Linked DNA regions of Methanotorris formicicus Mc-S-70. Each later gene encodes a partner of the first gene's protein in a complex. Links are inferred from orthologs where the notes say so. Each region holds a gene or a part of one and is shown in the gene's direction. Other genes may lie near its edges. The genes, in order: METFODRAFT_RS00430 and METFODRAFT_RS01035.

Region 1 (6,851 bases):
CTAATTTTAGATGCTCTTCATCTCCTTCCACACTTATTTTACCTTCTAAACATGGCACTCTATGTGGTATTATCATAATTATCACCATAAGTTTATATATTAGTTTTTCTAATAATGAACACAACAATACTAATGTTGCATGCATATCTTAATTAGTTTATCATGGTGGTTAAAATGGATCCAAAGGTAAGTTACTTCCAAACATTCCTTGTTGCTTCTAAGACAAAAAGTTTTTCAAAGGCTGCAAAGAAACTTGGGGTAACCCAAGGAACAGTCAGTAACCATATTGCTGCATTGGAGAAGTTTTTTGATGCTCAGTTGTTTTTAAGGACACCTGAAGGTGTAGACTTAACTCCAGAAGGGAAGATATTGTATGAACACTCTGAAAAGATATTGGATTATATAAACAACGCTAAGCAACAAATGAGAATCTTGCATGAGCATCCAGAAGGAACAATAAGGGTTGCAGCAAGTACAACACCTGGAGAACATATACTTCCAAGTATTATAAGGGAGTATAGGAAGGAGTTTAAGGACGTTGACTTTGAAATAACTATAACTGATTCAGAGAGATGCTTTAAGATGCTTGAAGAGGGTAGCGCAGATATTGCCGCTGTTGGGCATTTGTATGATAGGAATTATGATTATGTTGTTATAGGGAAGGACAGACTTGTTTTAATTGTTCCCCCAAACCACCCACTTACCAAGAAAGGGATGGCGACATTATCAGATATCTTAAAAGAAGATTATATAGATAGGGAAAAAGGTTCTGGTACAAGGGAGGTTATAATAAATGCCCTCCAAGATAAGGGTTATTCAATCATGGACTTGCATGTTGTTATGAGTTTGGGTAGTACTTCCTCTGTTATAACTGCTGTTTCAGAGGGTTATGGGATAAGTATCATATCAGAGATTGCTGCAAAGAAAGCCGCAGAGGCAGGATTGGTTAAAATAATTCCTGTTGAGGATTTGGATTTAACAAGATATTTATATTTAGTAAAAGGAAAGAGACCAAAGAACCCAAGTGCTGTAAAATCCTTCTGGGATTTTGTATCTGAATAATTTATAATTTTATTTTCAAAAACAAAAATATATAAATTACATAGAAATTATAATAGTACAAAAGTTATTCTTAAAGTTTTTTATATTTGAAAAAGTTAAAACTGTTCCGAATTGGGTAGAATATTTAAATACAGGTGAAATTATGTTTAAAGCAGTGATCAGTGAAGCAAAGGAGTTTAAAAAGATTATAGATGCCGCAAGCAATCTTTTGGATGAGATATGTTTTGAAGTTAGTGAGGATGGTATAAAAGCAAGGGCAATGGACCCATCACATGTTGCCTTAGTAAGTATGGACATACCAAAAGAGGCATTTGAGGAATATGAGGCAGATGTCCATGATATAGGTATTGACTTAGAGGCATTTAAAAAGATAATGAATAGGGCAAAAGCAAAAGATAAGTTAATTTTGGAGTTGGATGAGGAGAAGAACAAATTAAATGTAATATTCAAAGGAACTGCAAGAAGAAAGTTTGCCCTTGCATTGTATGATGTCTCATCATCAAACCTCCAAGTTCCAGATATTGAGTATCCAAATGAAATTTTAATTAAAGCAGGGGCATTTGTAGATGCATTGAAGGACGCTGATTTGGTAAATGACCACGTGGCTTTAAAAGTTGATGATGGAAAATTTATCATCTATGCAAAAGGGGACTTAAATGAAAGTGAAACAATATTTGAAGAGGATAGTGAGGATATTATTAGCATGAATATTGGTGAAAATGCAAGGAGTACTTTCAACCTTGAGTATCTGAAGGACATGACAAAGGCAGCATCATCAGACGATATCTTAAAAATCTGCATAGGGACAGACATGCCTGTTAAGATTGAGTATGACATTGGAGGGGCTAATTTGACCTTCCTACTCGCTCCGAGAATTGAGTCATAATCTTCACTATTTTATATAAATTTCAAATTGTGGTTGTTATGTATGAAAAGATAAAAAAATTATTTTTTGAGGAGATAAAATCTGATGATTTACTGAATCTTCCCAAAAATTTTTATGAAGATGCAGGGGAGTATTTAAAAAATAATAGCGATGAAAAAGAAGTAGAGAGGGTAAAATATTATCTAAGAGAACTTAGAAAATTGAGGATTTATAAGGCACTTTATGGGGATAGAACTAATTTATTAGAAGAGGAAAGGAAGATTTTAGATATCATTGAAGATGTTGAGAAAACTGAAAGTTTAATTGAAGAAAATGTTGATAATATTGTGGAAGAGTTGGGATTTGATGAAGTTGAGGAAGGGATGAAGATTTGGGGGAATGTCGATGGGGATGTTGGAGTTATAACCCAACCAAAACATATAAATATAAAAAAAGATATTGATGTTGTGAGAGTCAACCATAACTTCCCTCCTTTTACAGATGGGAATTATTGTTATATGTTAAAGAAGAATGATGTGGTGGCATTAAACAGAGAGATAGTAACGATTTTGGAGAAACACAATATAGTAAAGAAGGTGAATGTTTATGAAGATGAAAAAGAAGATAAAAAGGTACTGCCCATACTGTAAAAAACACACAGAGCACATTGTAGAGAGAGCAAAAAAGAGGAAAGCAAGTGAATTAACTTGGGGTCAAAGACAATTCAGAAGAGTTTTAAGAGGTTATGGAGGTTACCCAAGACCTTTACCAGACAACGCTAAGCCAACAAAGAAATTAGATTTAAGATACAAATGTACAGTTTGCGGTAAAATGCACACAAGAGCAAACGGTGGATTTAGAGTAAGCAAATTTGAATTAGTAGAATAGTTTGTGAGAATTAAAATTTAAACAAGGTGGGAATATGGACTTGATACCAACACCAAAAAGCAAATTCTTAAAAGTCCAATGTCCTGAGTGCAACAACGAGCAAGTGATATTTGGATGTCCATCAACAGTAGTAAAATGTTTAGTTTGTGGTAAAGTATTGGCAGAGCCAAAAGCATCCAAAGGATTAATTAAGGCAAAAATTTTAGAGGTATTGGGGTAAATTTTATTTTTTTGCTATTTTATTTGTTAAGTTTTTTGTTGTTGCGTTTTTACAATTATTTTTGAAAAATAAAAATCAAGAAATATTTATATATGTCTGATTTAAAATTAAAAGTATAAACATTTTAATTTTGTGATAAACGTTTTGTTGTAAATTTACTGTTATCATTGGAGGTGTTTTTAATGAGGAGAGATTTTCCAGAAGAAGGGGATATAGTTATTGGAACAGTTATTGATGTTAAACCTTATGGGGCATTTGTTGAACTTTTGGAGTATCCTGGGAAAGAGGGAATGATACACATTTCAGAGGTTTCATCAGGTTGGATTAAGAATATTAGGGATTACATCAAGAAGGGTCAGAGGGTTGTAGCAAAGGTAATGAGGGTCAATGAAGAAAAAGGACAAATCGATTTATCATTAAAGAGGGTAACTGAACAACAAAAAAGGGCAAAAGTCCAGGAATGGAAGAGATTCCAAAGAGCAGAAAAAATGCTCGAAATGGCTGCACAGAAATTGGGAAAAAGTTTAGAAGAGGCTTGGGAAGAGGTAGGTTATTTGTTAGAGGAGGAGTTTGGAGAACTTTATGGTGCTTTTGAAGGGCTTGTTATTGAGGGGAAGGAGTTATTGGAAGGTTTGGATATCCCACAAGAATGGATAGATGCGTTGTATGATATTGCAAGGGAAAACATTGAATTAACAAATGTTAAGGTTGAAGGATTTGTTGAATTAAAATCATTAGCACCAGATGGAGTTAAAATCATTAAAAAGGCATTAACAAATGCTTTAAAAGCAAACCCATATGAGGATGTTGAAGTTGAGATAACTTATGTTGGCTCACCAAAATACAGAATAGAGGTTATTGCTCCAGATTATAAGAGTGGGGAAGAGGTTTTAAAGAAAGTTGCTGAGAAAGCAGTTGAATACATAGAAAAATACGGTGGAGAGGGGAAATTCTATAGAGAAAATTAATCAAAATGTGAGATAATGAGAATAAGAAAATGCTTAAAATGTGGAAGATATACTTTAAAAGAATTCTGCCCAAATTGTGGAGAAAAAACCATAATCCCAAAACCTCCAAAATTTTCTCCAGAAGATAGATACGGAAAATATAGAAGGATGCTTAAAAAGTCCTTAAAGAACAAAAATTAATTTTTTGGGATAAGATGCAGTTGAGATTATCCTCAGGAAAAATAATAGATGAAAAAGTCCATAATATTGGTATTATTGCACTTGGGTCTTTTTTGGAGAACCATGGTTCTGCATTACCAATAGATACAGATGCAAAGATTGCCTCATATATTGCTTTAAAAGTATCTATTTTAACAGGGGGGAAGTTTTTAGGGGTAGTTATTCCTTCAACAGAATATGATTATGTTAAACATGGAATCCATAATAAACCAGAGGAAGTTGTTGATTTTATAAAATTTTTGATAAAAGAAGGAAAAAAGATTGGCATAAAGAAGTTTTTGATTGTTAATTGCCATGGAGGGAATGTTTTAATTGAAAGATTTTTGAATGATTTGGAAAAGGAATTTAATGTTGAGATAAAAATGAAGAACATAACCTTTACCCATGCAGCAACTGAGGAGGTTTCTGTTGGTTATGTTGTTGGAATAGTTGATGAAAATAAAATGGATGAGCATAACTTTATCAAATATCGTGAAATTGGGATGGTTGGATTAAAAGAGGCAAGAGAAAATAACAAATTTATAGATGGGGAGGCAAAAGTTGTTGAAAAAGAGGGAGTTAGAATAGATAAAGAACTTGGGAAAAGAATTTTAAATAATGTTACCAAAGAATGCGTTGAAATTGTTAAATTGTGGATTAATAGATGATTCAATAGCAAAACATTTATATGGATGAGGTTTATAATCTTTGCAATACAAAATTGGGAGAAAGATAACATGTGGGAGAATGCTCCATCACACATATGTAGAGGAGGAGATTTGAGAGGTTTGGCATTTTGCTGTCCACCAATAAAACATTGTCCAATACACAATGCACTCACTATTTTAAAGATGACGCCGGAGGAGTTTATAAAAATTAAGCAGGACTTTGCAAATAAAACAAGATTAGGAAAGGGAAAAAATATATGTTTTGGAAGTTTGGTTTGGTGTTGCAAGATAACAAAACCATGCCCATTTAGAGATGGGGAGATGAAGAGAATAAATATGGGTGAAGATGAATACATGGAGTTAAAAAAGCAACTTGCAGAAGAGATAATTAAAAACTCAAAATTCTTTGAAGAAAGTTTGAAGGTATTTGAAAAATACGGCATTCCAAAGGACATTGCTGAAAAATGCATCTTAGAAACAGGGGATTTGAAGAAGGCTTATGAAATGGCCAAAAAAATTATGGATGAGAAATTTTAACATTTAATGCAATATCAAAATCCTCCAAATCAAACACTAAATAATCTTTAAAATTTTCTTTGTTTTTGATTTCTTTTCCTATAATGGAATAATATTTTTCGTAATTATCTAGTCCAACAAGTTCTGATTTTCTTTCCAAATCATTAAATATTTTTTTAACATCTCTGTCTTTCAAATTTCTCCATTTAACTTCAACAAATAATGCCTTTTTCTCTTTTTTATTTATGGCCATTAAATCAATCTCTTCTTCTTTTTTCCACCATCTTCCAATGTTTAAAAATTTAAATGGCAATTTATTCATTTTATTCAACTCAATTAAAAACTCCTTAGCAACTTTTTCAAAAACAAATCCCAAATATTGATTATAATCAGATTTTATCTCATCAATGTCAAAAATTCCCTCTTCAATCGCAGATAGGTTTGGAAAAATGCATCTAAAATAAAATGCAATAAAATTATCTTTAATGTAATATTTTCCTTTTTTTGCCTTTGAACTTTCGGTTATTGGAATTTCCCTCTCAATGAACTCTGTCTCAATTAGATTCTTTAAATATGGTGTTATATCCGAATGTCTAAGTCCCAAGTAATTCTTTATCTCCCCAAGTGAATGATTACCAAAGGAAATTGCTTCAAGTATCTTTTTGTAAGTTGTTGGCTCTTCAAACTCATATCTCATCAAAAAATCAACTTCATATCTCAAAAAACTATCAATTCTTTTAATTTCTTCCCCTAAATAATCCCAAAATGGCAGTTTGATTTTTTCAAGATAATATGGAATGCCATCAGCAAAACCATAAATCTCAACAAGTTCCTTCCAAGTTGCATTGGGGAAAAATTCCTTTAAATGCTTAAATTTTAACGGCCTAATTTTTAAAACGCCCGTTTTTCTCCCATAAAGTGGTGATTTATAACTTAAAACTTTCTCTCCCATCATGGATATTGACGAACCAAGAATAATAAGTTTTGTTTTTGTATCTTTCAAATGAACATCCACAATTCTTTGGAATAAGGAGAGAATATTTGGGTTTTCTTTAATTAAATTTGGAAACTCATCAATAATAATGATTTTATCCTTTAAAAAATTAAAATACGCTTCCCAATCCTCTTTGGCATACTCTATTGTTAGAACTACCTTTGATGCGTATCTTTTAAAATGCTTTAAATTATCCCCCTCAACTGCTAAGTAGTAAATATGCTCTTTGTTTTCTACACTTTTTAATGCTAATTTTGTTTTCCCTATCCTTCTTCTCCCATAAATAACTACAAATTCAAACTTATTGCTATTAAGCTTCTCATTTAATGCCTTTAACTTTTCCTCTCTGTTGATGAACATGATAATCACTTAATGATAATTATAATTATAATAATTGAAATTATCATTTTTATGGATTTTGATAAAATATTTAAACAACAGATTAAAAATTTTGAAAAGGTGATAAAATGAT
Region 2 (4,198 bases), on another replicon or contig:
ATATGAATATCCACTGCAACCTTCGGTTGCAGGGAAGTTGGATAATTATAGATTATCCAACTATTCCAATAAAATTCGCAAACAACTAATAGTTGCCCACGGAATTAGTGATGGCTATTGAATATAAAAAATTCTAAATATCAATAAAATATTCTTTAAATTTAATGAGGCATAACCAATCATAACGTAGGCAACCATAGTTAAAAATAAGAATAAAACTATTTTTCGTTGTTAAAATTAAATTTAATAGAAAAACAGCCAACAATAATAAAAAAGGAGGATTAACTATGGCAAAGTTTAAAGTTGTAGTTGCTGACCCAAAAGAAGGAAAATGCTACCAAATGGAAGTTGAAACAGATGCATTAATTGGGAAAAAGATTGGCGATATTGTAGATGGAAAAATCGTTGGATTGGAAGGATACAAGTTACAAATCACTGGTGGTTCTGACCAGTGTGGATTCCCAATGAGACCAGATGTTCACGGCAGTGGAAGAGTAAGAATCTTATTAAGTAAGGGCCCAGGATTTAAGCCAAAAGAAAAAGGTGAAAGAAGAAGAAAAACTGTAAGAGGAAATACAATATCAAGTGACATTGTTCAAGTAAACACAAAAATTGTTGAGTATGGGGACAAATCTGTCTCTGAATTATTAGGTTTAGGTGGAGGAGAAGAATAATTTTTTAATCTTTTTTATTTTTGATTTTTGAGTTACATCTGTTTTTGGTTTTATTTTGGGTTTTTACGTGAACTATAAAAATCATTAATGCTATTATTTTTATATGCGATAATTTAATTTAATGTTAATTCTGATGATTAATAGCAATATTTAAAGATTACCGAGAGGGATATCATGACTAAAAGAAGACAATCAGAAGTTAATATTGGAATGGTGGGGCACGTTGACCATGGAAAAACTTCATTAACAAGGGCATTGACTGGAGTTTGGACTGACACACATAGTGAGGAGTTGAAGAGAGGAATCTCTATTAGGTTGGGATATGCAGATTGTGAAATAAGGAAGTGTCCAAAATGTCCAGAGCCAGAGGCATATACAATAAAGGAAGTCTGTCCTAAATGTGGTTCTAAAACAAAGTTTTTAAGGAAAGTATCTTTTGTTGACTCCCCAGGACATGAGACATTAATGGCTACCATGCTCTCTGGAGCATCTTTAATGGATGGGGCTATTTTGGTTATTGCTGCAAATGAACCATGCCCACAACCTCAAACAAAAGAACATTTAATGGCATTAGATATTTTAGGGGTTAAAAATATCATTATAGTACAGAATAAGATTGATTTAGTTGATGAAGAAAAGGCATGGGAAAACTATAAACAAATTAAGGAGTTTGTAAAGGGAACTGTTGCAGAAAACGCCCCAATAATTCCAATTTCAGCACATCATGAGGCAAATCTTGACGTACTTTTAAAGGCAATCCAAGATTTCATCCCAACACCAGAGAGAAATCCTGAATTACCCCCAAGAATGTATGTTGCAAGAAGTTTTGATGTTAATAAGCCGGGAACTGAAATAAAGAAATTAAAAGGTGGGGTTTTAGGGGGAAGTATTATTCAGGGGATTTTAGAGGTTGGAAAAGAAATTGAAATAAGACCAGGAATCCAAGTTACAGAGGGTAATAAAACATACTGGAAACCATTAACAACAAAGATTGTTTCACTTGCAGCAGGAGGGAAGGGTGTTAAAAAAGCATATCCTGGAGGTTTAGTTGGGGTTGGAACTGAATTGGACCCTTCATTGACAAAATCAGATTACTTAAGCGGTAGTGTTTTAGGAGAGCCGGGAACTTTGCCACCAGTACGTGAGAGAATTACTATAAAAGCACATCTATTGGACAGGGTTGTTGGTTCAAAAGAGGAACTTGTTATAGAGCCATTAAGAACAAGTGAGGTTTTAATGATTAACGTTGGAACTGCAACAACTGTTGGAGTTATCACCTCTGCAAGAGGAGATATTGCAGATATAAAATTAAAACTTCCAATCTGTGCAGATAAAGGGGATAGAGTTGCATTGAGCAGAAGAATCGGTTCAAGATGGAGATTAATTGGATATGGAATTATTCAATAAATTTTTTTATTTTCTGATAGTGTGATTTAACACTATTAAAATTAAAACCAAAACGCTCATCTTATAATTTTATGAGCGTCGAAGTATATAAGTTATTCATACCAAAGGATGAGGAGTGTATTGCAATTATAAGGGAGATTAGATGGAGTGATAGATATATTTGCCCATATTGTGGTTCGAAAGATGTTGTTTTAAAAGGCAAAGAGCGTTTATTTTTTTGGTGGTGGTATGGATTTATCCATAATTTTAAAAAAGAAAGGGGTTATAAGGAAAAAAATTGAGGAATTGGAAAACAAAAATTTAAATGTTAACGATTATTGGGTTGAGTGTGATTTTAATAACCCAAAGGATTTATTTTTTGGTGGAGGGGACGGAAGTTTTAACAATATTGATTATATTTCCTACTCGTTGTATATGATTGGGAGTATCTCCTATTTGCATAGAGTTGGTGAAAAGATAGAGAGGGCAAAATCCAGTTATGATATTGATATTATACAACCATATGTTTCTGTTAGAGATAGATTAAGACTCTATATGCTAACAATGGAATTGAAAAATGCACTATGGACTTTAGAAAATAAGGGTGTTGATTACTATTTAATTGATGGCTCGCTATATTCTCTTTTAATCCAAACACACACCTATGGTTCAAAATACGTGGATGTTGAAGAGATATACAATAATTATAGCAAAGAAATAAAGAATTTAATTGAAGAGGAAATTAAAAGTGGGGATATTCGCATAACATCAAATAATATTGAAGTTGAAGATAAAAATGAAAAAATTGTATTAGAGCAAGTTGAATACATAATAACTTTTTTGGAGTTGTTAAAAAAGTATAAGGATAGATTAATAGGCATCTCAAAAACTTCAAAGATAAACATATATTTCAAAAATGCACTAATGCCAGATATTGCAGTATTTTCAAAAAATACAAAAAATAGTGGATATTCAATACCGATAAGTATTGAAAATTTAAAAAAAGAGATGGAGGAAATAGAAGAAATGGAAAAAAATAGCAACAAACTCAAAAGAAAACATGATTACTTAAAAAGAATAATAAACAACATTGAATATATAAATAAATTTGAGAACGTTTTAGACAATCTCTACCTGCAATTTGTTAGGTTAGAGAATAATAAAGGTATCCTTGGAATCTCTTCATTAAAACCTATAGATGAACATGTACTATCAAGTTTAAGAGAAATCTCTGTAAACGGCTACCCATATATATTAAAAAAATCCCATGAAAATGTTGAGATAACGGATGATGCATTAGAGATGTGTGCAAAAATTCTAAAGATTAATGAGACTGTTGATAGGTATCTCCTCAAAAAGCAGAGAAGAATGGGTTTATGATTTTTATTATTTTTTTATCCATCAACTTCGTCAAATAACGAATATAATTACAACAAAATCGAAATGTTTTTATACAAAAAATTTGAAGGTATAGACATGGAAAAGATAGCAATACATATTACTGGGGATATAGTATTGTCAGAGAATCCTGGAAAGGCAATGAAGAAGTGGCGGGAACTCTTTAACATCCCGCAAATTGAGGTAGCAAGATATTTAGGGGTTACTCCCTCTGTTGTAAGTGATTATGAAGTTGGGAGAAGGAGAAATCCTGGAGTTGGAATGATAAAAAAATACGTCCATGCTTTGATTGAGATAGATAAGGAAAAGGGAGGACACACCCTTAAAGCATTGAGAAGAATATTGGATACCCCTCCATCTATAAAGGCAATACTTTCCATTAAAGAATATGAGAATCCAATAACTATTGAAGAATTTGCCAGAACAATTGATGCAAAAATTGCATATGGAGAAAATTTGGGCAATATCATTTACGGGCATACTGTTGTAGATAGCATAAAGGCAATCCTTGAAATGGATGGGCAGGATTTTTTAAACCTCTATGGCTGGACTACTGAGAGGGCTTTGGTATTTACAAATGTCTCTTCTGGAAGGAGTCCAATGGTTGCTATAAGAGTTAGTAACATGAAGCCAAGGGTTGTTGTTTTCCAAGGAGTTCAAGAGATAGATGCACTTGCCATAAAATTGGCTGAGGTTGAGAATATTCCCCTACTAATCACCAAATTGGATATAAGAGAGTT

The links.
Region 2: the proteins of METFODRAFT_RS00430 (region 1) and METFODRAFT_RS01035 are in contact, whole or in part, in a crystal structure (PDB 3CW2), measured with the Saccharolobus solfataricus proteins. The link is inferred for Methanotorris formicicus Mc-S-70 from one-to-one orthologs. Residues at the interface, in WP_009989173.1 of Saccharolobus solfataricus: Val185, Arg186, Thr187, Asn188, Glu189, Pro190, Leu191, Gly192, Val193, Glu194, Ile196, Lys197, Ile200, Ser201, Leu204, Ile217, Lys218, Ile219, Tyr220, Thr221, Ile222, Gly223, Ala224, Pro225, Tyr227; in WP_009988771.1 of Saccharolobus solfataricus: Asp222, Lys225, Pro226, Gly227, Thr228, Gln229, Phe230, Asn231, Leu233, Lys234, Gly235, Leu259, Phe273, Thr274, Lys275, Tyr300, Leu301, Asp302, Pro303, Ser304, Leu305, Lys307.

What each region holds. Positions count from the first base shown.
Region 1 is NZ_AGJL01000001.1:65,446-72,296, forward strand. Bases 2,120-5,110 are described here. They hold METFODRAFT_RS00430 (translation initiation factor IF-2 subunit alpha), read left to right. Parts: upstream 2,120-3,217; coding sequence 3,218-4,003; downstream 4,004-5,110. Other genes in these bases: METFODRAFT_RS00415 (hypothetical protein), read left to right, coding at 2,120-2,577; METFODRAFT_RS00420 (50S ribosomal protein L44e), read left to right, coding at 2,534-2,815; METFODRAFT_RS00425 (30S ribosomal protein S27e), read left to right, coding at 2,850-3,035; METFODRAFT_RS00435 (RNA-protein complex protein Nop10), read left to right, coding at 4,019-4,183; arfB (2-amino-5-formylamino-6-ribosylaminopyrimidin-4(3H)-one 5'-monophosphate deformylase), read left to right, coding at 4,198-4,869. Also shown: METFODRAFT_RS00400 (hypothetical protein), read right to left, coding at 1-76; METFODRAFT_RS00405 (selenium metabolism-associated LysR family transcriptional regulator), read left to right, coding at 175-1,062; METFODRAFT_RS00410 (DNA polymerase sliding clamp), read left to right, coding at 1,205-1,948; more of METFODRAFT_RS00415, read left to right, coding at 1,987-2,119; more of METFODRAFT_RS00445, read left to right, coding at 5,111-5,406; METFODRAFT_RS00450 (ATP-binding protein), read right to left, coding at 5,387-6,739; bioD (dethiobiotin synthase), read left to right, coding at 6,847-6,851. UniProt on the Methanocaldococcus jannaschii protein: eIF-2 functions in the early steps of protein synthesis by forming a ternary complex with GTP and initiator tRNA.
Region 2 is NZ_AGJL01000003.1:28,706-32,903, forward strand. The notes cover bases 127-2,964. They hold METFODRAFT_RS01035 (translation initiation factor IF-2 subunit gamma), read left to right. Parts: upstream 127-848; coding sequence 849-2,081; downstream 2,082-2,964. Other genes in these bases: METFODRAFT_RS01030 (30S ribosomal protein S6e), read left to right, coding at 288-674; METFODRAFT_RS11265 (transposase), read left to right, coding at 2,153-2,362; METFODRAFT_RS01040 (DNA double-strand break repair nuclease NurA), read left to right, coding at 2,310-2,964. Outside these bases: more of METFODRAFT_RS01040, read left to right, coding at 2,965-3,440; METFODRAFT_RS01045 (helix-turn-helix domain-containing protein), read left to right, coding at 3,537-4,198. UniProt on the Methanocaldococcus jannaschii protein: eIF-2 functions in the early steps of protein synthesis by forming a ternary complex with GTP and initiator tRNA.